One region of the Micromonospora sp. NPDC049662 genome, then DNA from elsewhere that is predicted to be linked to it. Evidence: riboswitches for the same ligand, from Rfam matches in the RefSeq annotation. Region 1 holds a riboswitch; the other holds the start of a gene.

Region 1 (6,026 bases):
CGCCTCGGCCGTGTCGGCGGTCCAGCCCAGGGTCTCCATGCCGACGACCAGCCGCCGGGCGAGGGTTTCGATCAGGTCGATGGCATCGGCGGCGGTGCCGGCCGGCCCGTCCACCGCGTCGGTCAACGCGGCCGGCAGGGCGATCCGCTGGCCCGGCGTGGCAAGCAGTTCCTGTTCGTCGAGGCCGTACGCGGTGGCGAGGGCCTGCCGCAGGCCGGGCAGGGCCTGGACGCCACCCCAGATCTGCGGGGCGCGCAGCACCGCGAGGACCAGGTTGACCCGCGGCTCGCCGGTGGGCGCGTCGGCGAGGATGTGCAGGCCGTCGCGGATCTGCACGTCCTTGACCTCGCACAGGTAGCCGTCGAGGTGCAGCACGAAGTCGTCGAAGTCGTCCGCGTCGGGCATCGCCTCGGTGTGCAGGTCGTGGTGCAGCTCGGAGGCGCGGACCAGGTCCCAGATCTGCGCCCGCACGGTCGGCACCTTCGCCGGGTCGAGCGCCTGCACGGTGGCGTACTCGTCCAGCAGTTGCTCCAGTTTGGCCAGGTCGCCGTAGGTCTCGGCGCGGGCCATCGGCGGCACCAGGTGGTCGATGACCACGGCGTGCGCCCGCCGCTTGGCCTGGGTGCCCTCGCCTGGGTCGTTGACGATGAACGGGTACACCAGCGGCAGGTCCGCGAGGACCGCGTCGGGCGCGCAGCCGGCGGCCAGGCCGAGGCCCTTGCCGGGCAGCCACTCCAGGGTGCCGTGCTTGCCCAGGTGCACCACGGCGTCCGCGCCGAAGCCGCCGTCGGAGACCGGCGCGGCGAGCCAGCGGTACGCGGCCAGGTAGTGGTGGCTCGGCGGCAGGTCCGGGTCGTGGTAGATGGCGATCGGGTTCTCCCCGAAACCACGCGGCGGCTGGATCAGCAGCGCCACGTTGCCGAAGCGCAGCCCGGCCAGCACGACGTCCCCGCCGTCGGTGTACAGCTCGCCGGGCGGCTCGCCCCAGTGTTGCCGCATCCGCTCGCGCAGCTCGACCGGGACCGCCTCGAACCAGCGCCGGTACGTCTGCCCCGGTATCCGCGCCTCGGCGGCGGCCAACTGATCCGGGGTGAGCCACTCCACGTCGTGCCCGCCGGCGGCGATCAGCGCGTGGATCAGCGCGTCACCGTCCGTGGGCGGCGGCGTGCCGCCGAGGTCGTAGCCCGCCTCGGCGAGCGCGGCGAACAGCCGGACCGCCGAGGCCGGGGTGTCCAGCCCGACGGCGTTGCCGACCCGCGAGTGCTTGGTGGGGTACGAGCTGAGCACCACGGCGATCCGCTTGTCGGCGTTCGGCACGTACCGCAGCCGGGCGTGCCGCACCGCGATCCCGGCGACGCGGGCGGCCCGCTCGGGGTCGGCGGCGTACACCGAAAGACCGTCGGCGTCGACCTGCTTGAACGAGAACGGCACGGTGACGATCCGGCCGTCGAACTCGGGGATGGCCACCTGCATCGCCGCGTCCAACGGGGACAGTCCGGCGTCGCTGGCGGCCCACTGCTCGCGCGTGCTGGTGAGGCAGAGCGCCTGGATGACCGGCACGTCCAGGGCGGCGAGCGCGCCGACGTCCCAGGCGTCCTCGTCGCCGCCGGAGGAGGCGTCGGCGGCGACCGCGCCGCCGGCCGCGAGGACGGTGACCAGCAGCGCGTCGCAGCGGGCGAAGAGCCCGAGGGGGCCGGCGCCGGCCGTCAGCCCGCGCAGCGAGCCGCAGAAGATCGGCAGGGGGTTGCCGCCGGCCGCGCGGACCGCCTCGGCCAGCACGTCGACGAACGCGGTGTTGCCGGCCAGGGCGTGCGCCCGGTAGAAGACGATTCCGATGGTGGGCCGACCCGGTTCGGTGGGGTGCTCGCCGTGCACGCCGTACGCCGGGGTCGGCGCGGGCGGTGCGAACCCCTCCCCGGTGAGCAGGACCGTGTCGGAGAGGAACCGGGCCAACTCCCCCAGGTTGTCCGGGCCACCCTCGACCAGGTACGCGAGGGCCTGGGCGACCACCCCGGACGGCACCGTGGAGACCGCCATCAGCTCCGCGTCCGGCAGCGCCTCGCCGCCAAGGACGACCGTGGGCACGCCGCTGGCGAGCACGGCGGCGAGGCCGTCCGGCCACGCCTGCCGACCGCCGAGCAGGCGTACGACGGCGAGGTCGACCCCGTCGAGCAGGGCGGGCACCTCGTCGGCCGCCACCCGGGCAGGGTTGGCGAGCCGGTAGTCGGCGTCGCTGGCGCGGGCGGCCAGCAGGTCGGTGTCGGCGGTGGAGAGCAGCAGAATGCGCACGGCAGGCTCCGGACGGTAACGTCGGCGCGCTCGCGGAAGCGGTTCGGCGACGACGTGCGGGTGGGCGCGGGGTTCAGCGGGCACCGCGACCCGGACCGCTCACCGGCACGGGGCCGGCGGCGACGGGTGGCGTGGCGCGGAACTCAGCGGGAAACGACGCCCAAGCGAGCGGATGCCGGCGCGGTTGTGCGGCCGGGTCGGGGCGCGGCGGTGCGACCGCCGCTCGGGGTACGACGGTGCTCGTGGGTGCGCAAGACGCCATGCGTCATCGGGTCCTCCTCGGGTGTCCACGCCCTGGGGTACGTCCCGACGGCCGAAGTATCCTGGCTTCCGGATCGACGCTCTCCCCCGGCCTTCCAACCGCAGACACACGGCCGTGACTCGCGAGGGGGGATCACTCCCCGGTGACAGTGGCGGGACCGCGTCGGATTCGCACCGACTTCCTTCACTGCCGTCAGGCCGCGAATGCTGCCACACCCTCGCGCCGCCGGTCAACGCGGACCCCGGTGCCGCCCGGTCACGAGCACCACATTGACCTGCGAAGATATCGGGGCGAGTCACTCATGGTTGAAGCGACGCGGCCGGCGAGTCAACGACAGCCAGCCGAGGAAACGCGCGTGCATCAGGGCAAGGTCGGGGCGACCGCCGAGACCGTACAAGTCGTGGATGGCCTCGTTCATGCAGGACGTAAGGTAGAGGGCCAGCGCCAGCGAGTGACCGTAGAACTCGGCGACGAGATCGAGTTGGGCGCGGGAGCATGGCCATGCTGCGGCACAGTTGCGGCACAACCAGGCGGGGCGCATGGGCAGGTGGGGGCGGGACCGCAGACTCACACCACGACCCTGCTCACCACAACCGCAGCGATCCATCACGGCGGGTGAATCCTCGATGGATAACTTTCATCCGCCCTCTGGATGTCCTCCCGGCATGCCATCCCACTACTGGATAAGCTGGCCCTCGGCCCTTGTAGCAGGAAGGAAGCCAGCCGTGAGCGTCCGCACAACTGCCACGCTTACCACTGACGACCTGCTGTGGGACACCACTGACATGCTCGACGCCCTGGCCGCTCGTAACATCGCTCAGGTATTCCGCCTCGTCCAGCGAGCCACCCGCGCCAGCCAGACCACTCTCGGCGTCGCCACCGGCCTCAGCCAGGCTCAGATCAGCGAGATCACCAGCGGTGCCCGCCGGGTCAGCAGCATCGATGTCCTCACCCGCATCTGCACCGGCCTGTCCATGCCCCGCCACGCACGAATGACGCTTCTCCTCGGCGAACGCGAGCCGGCCCCGGACCTCGCCGGACACCAGCTCAGCACGGCCGTACGGAACCAATGCGCTGATGTCAGCGCGATCTATTCCAGCCGATCAGATTTTATGGCGGAGCTGCCCCCGCAAGCCCTTTTCGACCATGCCACGGACATCCGAGCGGCCGGGCTGTCACTGAACCTCATCTGTCAGCAGTACGGCGACAATCGCCTCCTGAGACTCCTCGCCGCCGGCACCCGCCTCCGCTGCCTGTTCCTTGACCCGGCCGGCGAGGCGATCAGGCGGCAGGAGCGGGAGGACGACTATCCAGATGGGCACCTCAGCGCGCTCACCGAACTCAACATCCAGAACTTGGCCCGCCGCATTCGTGACCGGCTCCCGGCGGATGCCCGGGACAACCTCACCATCGGCGTCTACGACGAATCCATCCGCGCCAACGTCCTTCTGATCGATGGTCGACTCTGCGTTGTCCAGCACTACCTACCGCAGATGCGCGGTGTCGACTGCCCGACGCTGGTCATCGAGCGCAGCGCCAGCCCCAGCCCTTCCGGCCTCTACCCGATATTCGACGAGATGTTCAACTCGCTGTGGGAGCGCAGCCGCCAGCTATGACCGGCTACGCGCACCTCCTCCCTCTCGCACAGGAGGCCGTCGACCTGGCCCACGACCTGATGCGCAGGCTCCAGCCCGGTGCGCTGACCTTCAAGGGTGACCGCGACATGGCCTCGGACGTGGATTACGCCATCGAGCGAGCGGTCCGCGAGCATCTGGCCGCCAAGGCGCCTGACATCGGTTTCCTCGGTGAGGAGTACGGCAGCAGCGGCGACACCAGCGCGCTGACCTGGGCACTCGATCCAGTCGACGGCACCGTCAACTTCATCCACGGCTCGCCCCTGTGCGCGATCTCTCTCGGCCTCATCCACCGCACACACGCCGTCCTCGGTGTCATCGACCTTCCGTTCCTCGGCACCCGCTACCACGCCGTGCAGGGGCACGGCGCCTATGCCGACAACCGGCGCATCCGCGCCAGCCAGGTCACCGATCTGCGGGACGCCGTCGTCGCCATCGGCGACTATGCGGTCGGTGCCGAGGCCAGCCGGAAGAACACCGAGCGACTCGCCATCACCGAGCAGCTCACCCGACACGTCCAACGGATACGCATGCACGGGTCAGCCGCAATCGACCTCGCCTGGTTGGCGCACGGCCGGATCGACGCGTTCGTCATGCTCAACAACAACCCGTGGGACACCGTCGCGGGCGTCGTCATCGCCAGGGAGGCTGGCGCGCTGGTGGTCGACATTGACGGCACGCCCCACCACGTGAACGCTGGCGCCACGATCGGCGGCGGTGAGCTGATCCTTCCACCCGTCCTCACGCTCATCCAGCGATCACTCGCGCAGGCGAAACCCGCTTGAGCCCGGTTACGGCCTGACCGGCTCAGCGGGCGTGGCGTTCCGGGTGGGCCCGATTCCACACCCGCATCCGCTCCGGGTAGCCGGTGCGGGCCGCCTCGTACAGCGGCACCGCGTGTTTGCGGGCGATGTCGCCCGCCGCCCGGGGTGTGCCGGTGCGGCGACGGATCCACTCACCGTCGTAGGCGATCGCGACCACGGTGGTGTCGGTGGCGGTCGTCTCCGGTTCCAGGTAGAACTCCACCCCTCGCCGGCTGGCGACGAACGCCTCCAGCGCGGCGAGGTCGTCCCGGGTGGCCTCACGGTCCAGCTTCGTCGGGGTCGCCTCGCCGCCGCGAGACCGCCGGTTGAACCAGCCCATGCCCAGCCCCTCTCCTTCGACGCCACTCCCAGTTCAGCACCGATTCCTGGCAATAGGCTGCACGGCGGGTGGGAGAAATCTGACTCCGCTGGGGCGGAACCCGACGGGCGCGGGCGGTGTCATCAGTGCGAGTCCGACCGGAGGTACCCCTGGACGACGACGTGCTCGTCACCCGCGCCCGAGCCGGTGACCTGGAGGCGTACGACCTCCTGGTCGCCCGGCACACCGCGTCCGCGTACCGGACGGCGGTGCTGCTCGGCGCGGGTTCGGACTCCGAGGACGTCGTCCAGGAGGCGTTCGTGAAGGGCTACCGCAAGCTGTCGCGCTACCGGGGAGAGTCGTCCTTCCGCTCCTGGTTGCTCGCGATCGTCGCCAACGAGACCCGCAACCTGCACCGGTCCCGCACGCGCCGGGAGGGCCTGGTCCTGCGGGCGGCGGCGAACCCCCCGCCCGAGGTCGCCGAGGATGACGCCGTTGACGCCGTCCTGGCCGGCGAGCGGCGGGCCGCGCTGGTGGCGGCCCTGCGGCAACTGCCGGTACGCGACCGCGAGGTGATCGTCTGCCGGTTCTTCCTCGATCTCGGCGAGCAGGAGACGGGCGTCATGCTGGGCTGGCCCCGGGGAACGGTGAAGTCGCGTACCTCACGGGCACTGGCGAAGCTGCGCGCCCTGCTCGCCGACGAGGAGGTGCGTCATGGA
Region 2 (6,026 bases), on a different contig from region 1:
ATCATGAAGTCAATGCCCCCGATACGCCGATAGGGGAGCAACAACTTCATGATCGACGGGGCGGGGCCGGGGGTGGGGTGGGGGTTCTAGAAGTCGTCGTCGAAGGCGACCGTGCCGGTCACCCCGACCTGGTACGCCGACACCCGCCGCTCGAAGAAGTTGGACAGCTCCTGCACGTCCTGCAACTCCATGAAGGCGAACGGGTTGGCCGACCCGTAGTGCGGCGCGATCCCGAGCTGGGCGAGCCGGCGGTCGGCGACGTGCTGCAGGTACTGGCGCATGTCCGCCAGGGTGAGGCCGGGCACCCCCTGGCCCACCAGGTCCTCGGCGAACTGGACCTCGCACTCGACCGCCTCGGTGAGCATCCGGCGGACCTGGTCGGCCAGGTCGTCGTCGAACAGATCGGGCTCCTCGGCGCGTACGGTCTCGACGACGTCGAACGCGAACGCCATGTGCATGGACTCGTCGCGGAACACCCAGTTGGTCCCCGACGCCAGCCCGTGCAGCAGGCCACGGGAGCGCAGGAAGTAGACGTACGCGAACGCGCCGTAGAAGAACAACCCCTCGATGCACGCGGCGAAACAGATCAGGTTGAGCAGGAAGGTCCGCCGGTCCTCGCGGGTACGCAGCTCCCGCAGGTCGTGCAGGGAGTCGATCCAGCGGAAGCAGAACTCGGCCTTGCGACGGATCGACGGGATGTTCTCGATGGCGGCGAAGGCTGCGAACCGCTCGGTCTCGTCGGGCACGTACGTGTCGAGCAGGTTCAGGTAGAACTGGACGTGCACGGCCTCCTCGAACAGCTGCCGCGACAGGTAGAGCCGACCTTCGGGGCTGTTGACGTGCTGGTACAGGTTGAGCACGAGGTTGTTGGCGACGATCGTGTCGCCGGTGGCGAAGAACGCGACGAGGCGGCTGACCAGGTGCCGCTCGGCCGGCGACAGACGGTCCAGGTCGGCGAGGTCGGCGTGCAGGTCGACCTCCTCGACCGTCCACGTGTTGCGGATGGCGTCCCGGAACCGGTCAAAGAAGTGCGGGTAGCGCATCGGACGGAGAGTCAGGTCCATCCCGGGGTTGAGCAGCATGTGCGTGGTCCTCGCGTCGGTGGTGCTGTCCGTGGTGGTGTCGGCGACGGTCACTGGCACGCCTCGCACGACTCGGGGTTCTCCAGCGAGCAGGCCAGCGCCTCGGCGTCGACCGCGACGGGGAGGACGGGCGGCACCGCGCTGACGGTGGCCTGCTGGATCCGGGTGGCCGGCCGGGACCGCAGGTAGTAGGTGGTCTTCAGACCGGTCTTCCAGGCGTACAGGTACATCGAGGAGAGCTTGCCGATGGTGGGCGAGGCCAGGAACAGGTTCAGCGACTGGGACTGGTCGATGAACGGCGCGCGGGCGGCGGCCAGGTCGATCAGCGCCCGCTGCGGCAGCTCCCACGCGGTGCGGAACAGCTCCCGCACGTCGGCCGGCAGCTCCATGACGGACTGCACCGACCCCTCGGCCCGCTTGATCGCCGACCGGATCTGCTCGGTCCACAGACCACGGGCCTTCAACTCGCGTACGAGAGCCGTGTTGACCTGGAGGAACTCCCCCGACAGCGTCTCGCGCTTGAACAGGTTGGACACCTGCGGCTCGACGCACTCGTAGCAGCCGGCGATCGACGCGATCGTCGCGGTGGGCGCGACCGCCACCAGCAGCGAGTTGCGCAGCCCGTACTCCCGCACCCGCTGACGCAGCGCGGTCCAGCGTGCGGCCTGCGTACCCTCGACACCCCACAGGTCCGGTTGCAGGCGCCCCCGCGCGGCCCGGGTCTGCGCGAACGCCGGGTGGGCGCCGAAGTCGCGGGCCAGGTCGGCGGAGGTCTCCAGCGCGGTCAGGTACAGCTCCTCGCTGATCCGGGTGGACAGCTCCCGCGCGGCCGGTGCGTCAAACGGCAGCCGCAGCGCGAAGAACACGTCCTGCAGCCCCATCAGCCCGAGCCCGACCGGCCGCCAACGGGGGTTGCTCGCCGCCGCCTGCGGGGTCGGGTAGTAGTTGATGTCGATGACCCGGTCGAGGAACGTCACCGCCGTACGCACCGTGGCGCGCAGCCGTTCCCAGTCGATGCCCTCATCGGTCAGGTGGGCGGCGACGTTCACCGAGCCGAGGTTGCAGACTGCGGTCTCGTCGTCGCTGGACACCTCGATGATCTCGGTGCAGAGGTTGGAGAGGTGCACCACGTTGCCCGGCTCGGCCGTCTGGTTGCACAGCCGGTTGGCCGCGTCCTTGAAGGTCATCCAGCCGTTGCCGGTCTGGGCCAGGGTCCGCATCATCTTCCCGTACAGTTCGCGGGCCGGCAGCTGCCGCACGTAGCGGCCCTGCGCCTCGGCGGCCCGGTACGCGGCGTCGAACCGCTCGCCCCACAGATCGGGCAGTTCGGGCACCTCGTCGGGGTCGAACAGCGACCACATCTCGTCGGCCTCGACCCGGCGCATGAACTCGTCCGGGACCCAGTTGGCCAGGTTGAGGTTGTGCGTACGCCGGGCGTCCTCGCCCGTGTTGTCCCGGAGCTGGAGGAACTCCTCGATGTCCGGGTGCCACGGCTCCAGGTAGACGCAGGCCGCGCCCTTGCGCCGCCCGCCCTGGTTGACCGCCGCGACGCTCGCGTCCAGTGTGCGCAGCCACGGCACGATGCCGTTGGACTGCCCGTTCGTGCCCCGGATCAGCGCGCCACGGGACCGGACCCGGGAGAACGCGATGCCGATGCCACCGGCGAACTTGGACAGGTTCGCGACCTGGGCGTAGCGCGCGTAGATCGAGTCCAACTCGTCGCGCGGCGAGTCCACGAGATAGCACGAGGACATCTGGGTGTGTCGGGTGCCGGAGTTGAACAGAGTCGGCGAGCTGGGCAGATAGGCGAGGCTGGACATCAGCCGGTAGAAGTCGACCGCCTCGTCCGGCGTACGGGACAGGCCGCAGGCCACCCGCAGCAGCCAGTACTGCGGCGTCTCCAGCACCAGCCGGGTGGTGGGGTGACGCAGCAGGTACCGGTCGTAGACGGTGCGCAGGCCGAAGTACTCGAAGCGGCGGTCGCCGTCAGGGTCGACGGCGTCGTCGAACGTCTCCGCGTGCGCGGCGACGAACGCGGCGGTCTCGTCACCGATCAGACCCTCGGCGTGGCCGGCCCGGATCGCCGCACTGAACGAGGTGATGCCCTGGCGCCGCACCTCCTTGTCGACGTAGCCGGCCAACAGCCGCGCGGCCAGGCGCGAGTACTGCGGCTCCGTACCGATCATCTCGGCCGCCGTCTGGATGGACAGCCGGTCCAGCTCGGCGGTGGTCGCGCCGTCGTAGAGGCCGCTGATCGTGCGGGTGGCCACCCGCATCGGGTCGACCTCGGTCAGGTCGTCGGCCCACCGCTCGACCGCCCGGACGATCTTGTTCACGTCCACGGCCTCGGTGCCGCCGTCGCGCTTGCGCACCTGCATCGGGGTCCGCCGCGCGGCCTCGCCGCTGACCGGGACCACCTGGGTGACTGTCACCACTCACTCCTCGGGAGTTCGAGACCTCAAGGGCCCTCGGACGCGGGGAGACGGACGCCGTCGACGCCAGGCCAGCGCGGGCGTGGGCGAGGTGGCGTCAGCCGTTCCGCGCGGCCTCGGACCGCCGCGCACCCGAGGGTCGGGTACGCGGCGCGCTGGCAGGTCTTCGGACTCGCGGGCGCGACCGGGCCTGCCCGGTCACCTACTGGCCGTCGCTTCCCAGGCCGTTGGCCCAGTGCTGATGACGGCGGTCGTTCCCACTCACCGCTGCGGGACAGTCCCGGACTTGCACCGGGTTCCCTCTTGCCTCGACCACTCACCAGGAGTGGACGAACCAGCTGCGGTCGACACCATATATAGGGGCGAGCACGTTTGTCACACCCCACATGTCGGGTTCGGCGTGTCGCGGTCGCCGATGACGACCCTCGTCGATCGGCTCGGAGCCGGCCGACGAGGCGGTGCCGCCCCGACCGTCGCCATCGGCTTGACCGAGGCGAACCGGCACCGATACGGTCGACCCACTATCTGCGGCGACGCGAGGGAAGCCGGTGAGAATCCGGCGCGGTCGCGCCACTGTGAGCGGCCCCCAGCCCGGGGGGCGCGAGCCAGGACGCTCGGTCGTCCGCAGCCTTGCGATGGGGACGCGTCATCCCCGAGGAGGTTCGTTCACGCATGTCCAGCTCCACGTCCAGCCAGCCGCTGTCGCACCCCGCTGTCCCGACCCGTCTCCTGTGGACGGTCCTGGCCACCGTCGCCGTGCTCGCCCTGCTGGCCTACCTCGTCGCCTTCGATCAGGGGGCGGTCTCGCGCAGCGGGATGTACCTGCACGAGCTGATGCACGACGGCCGGCACCTGCTCGGTGTCCCGTGCCACTGAGCGACACCGGCACCGCACCCACGTTCGTCACGGTCCTGCTGCGCGGGCTGCTCGCCGGCCTGGTGGCCGGCCTGATCGCCGGGACGTTCGCCTACGTCGTCGGCGAACCACACGTCGAGGCGGCCATCGCCATCGAGGAGGCGGCCACGCACGCGGAGGCCGCCGCCGACGGGCACCAGCACGCCGAGGAGGCCGCCGACGGGCACCAGCACGGCGAGGAGGCCCTGATCGGCCGCAACGGCCAACGCGGCGGCCTGTTCCTGGCCACCGGCCTGTTCGGCGCCGCCATGGGCGGCCTGTTGGCCAGCGCGTACGTCCTGCTGGCCCGTCGTCGGCGGACCGCCGACGACGGGCGGTCCGGGCTGTTGCTGGCCGGCGGTGCGCTGCTCGGCACGGTGATCGTGCCGTTCCTCAAGTACCCGCCGAATCCGCCGGCCGTCGGCGACCCGTCCACCATCAACCAGCGCACGGTCACCTACCTGCTGATGGTGGTACTCGGCCTGGTCGCGGTCTGGTCCGGTTCGCTCGGCTACCGGTCGGTGGGTGAGCGCGCGCCCGTGTGGCTGCGGGCCAGCGCGGCGGTCGGCGGTTTCCTGCTGGTCACCGTCGTGTCCTATGTGGCGCTGCCGTCGTTCCAGGAGGTCCCCGGCGACTTCCCCGCGACGCTGCTGTGGAGCTTCCGCCTCGCCTCGCTCGGCACCCAGATGGTGCTGTGGACCGGGATAGGCCTGCTCTTCGCCGCCCTGATGCACCGCCAGCGCGCGGTCGCCGACGCACGACTGGCCGGGTGAGCGCCACCAGCCTGCGGCTGGTCGCCCACGGTCACACCGCCGCCCTGCGGCAGGCCCGGTTCGGCGGGAACGACAGCCTGGACGAGGGCGGCCGGCGTGCCGCCCTCGCCCTGTCCCCCGCCGCTGCGGGCCGTCGCGCAGGCGACGCGGTGGCATGCCTGTCCAGCCCCGCGGCGGCGGCCGTCGAGACCGCCGAGGTTCTCGGGCTCGCGCCCACCGTCGAGGCGGCCCTGGCCGACTGTGACTACGGCGACTGGTCGGGCCGGTCCCTCGCGGAGATCGCCGCGACGCGGCCGGACGCGCTGCGCGAATGGCTGTCCACGCCGGACGCCGCGCCGCACGGCGGTGAGTCGATCCTCGCGGTACGCCAGCGCGTCGGTCGGTGGCTGGACGCGCAGCGCGACGTCGGCCGACGGGTCACCGCCGTCACGCACCCGCTGGTGATCCGGGTCGCGCTCGTGCACGCCCTGGATCTGCCGCTGGCCACGTACCGGCAGTTCGACGTCGCGCCGCTGGCGATCGTCCGACTCACCGGCCACGGCCCGAGCTGGCAGTTCCGCCTGGACGCGGCGCCGGCACCGGCGAACGGGTGACGAGGGTCTACCACGGCTCCTGTCGAGCTGCCCCAGATCCGGGGCAGCGAGGTCGGCGGGCAGTCGCGCGACCCGCGTCTCGGAGCCGAGATCGGGCGGCTCAGAGCTGAGATCGGGCGGCCCGGACGGGTGCCGGGCAGGCCTGGAACGCACGCCCGGCGAGCCTGGAACACAGGGCCCGGCGGGCCTGGAATACACGCCCGGCGGGCCTGGAACGCAGGTCGGGCGGGCCGTGAGGAACGGCCCGCCCGA

What was found. Region 1 has a riboswitch for cobalamin ahead of cobN (cobaltochelatase subunit CobN). Riboswitches for the same ligand answer to the same signal wherever they lie in the genome.
Region 2: another riboswitch for cobalamin. It lies ahead of AB0J36_RS00170 (ribonucleoside-diphosphate reductase subunit alpha); the one in region 1 lies ahead of cobN (cobaltochelatase subunit CobN).

The regions. Positions count from the first base shown of each region.
Region 1 covers NZ_JBFAOC010000007.1:23,734-29,759, forward strand. Annotated here, with positions in the region: gene cobN (cobaltochelatase subunit CobN) at 1-2,289, opposite strand, end outside; cobalamin riboswitch at 2,606-2,735, opposite strand; gene AB0J36_RS07640 (hypothetical protein) at 2,847-2,969, opposite strand; gene AB0J36_RS07645 (DUF5919 domain-containing protein) at 3,277-4,167, shown strand; gene AB0J36_RS07650 (inositol monophosphatase family protein) at 4,164-4,970, shown strand; gene AB0J36_RS07655 (hypothetical protein) at 4,993-5,328, opposite strand; gene AB0J36_RS07660 (RNA polymerase sigma factor) at 5,454-6,026, shown strand, end outside; gene AB0J36_RS07665 (hypothetical protein) at 6,022-6,026, shown strand, end outside.
Region 2 covers NZ_JBFAOC010000001.1:41,355-47,380, forward strand. Annotated here, with positions in the region: gene AB0J36_RS00165 (ribonucleotide-diphosphate reductase subunit beta) at 87-1,082, opposite strand; gene AB0J36_RS00170 (ribonucleoside-diphosphate reductase subunit alpha) at 1,133-3,460, opposite strand; cobalamin riboswitch at 3,654-3,868, opposite strand; cobalamin riboswitch at 4,055-4,128, shown strand; gene AB0J36_RS00175 (CbtB domain-containing protein) at 4,187-4,390, shown strand; gene AB0J36_RS00180 (CbtA family protein) at 4,381-5,181, shown strand; gene AB0J36_RS00185 (histidine phosphatase family protein) at 5,178-5,774, shown strand.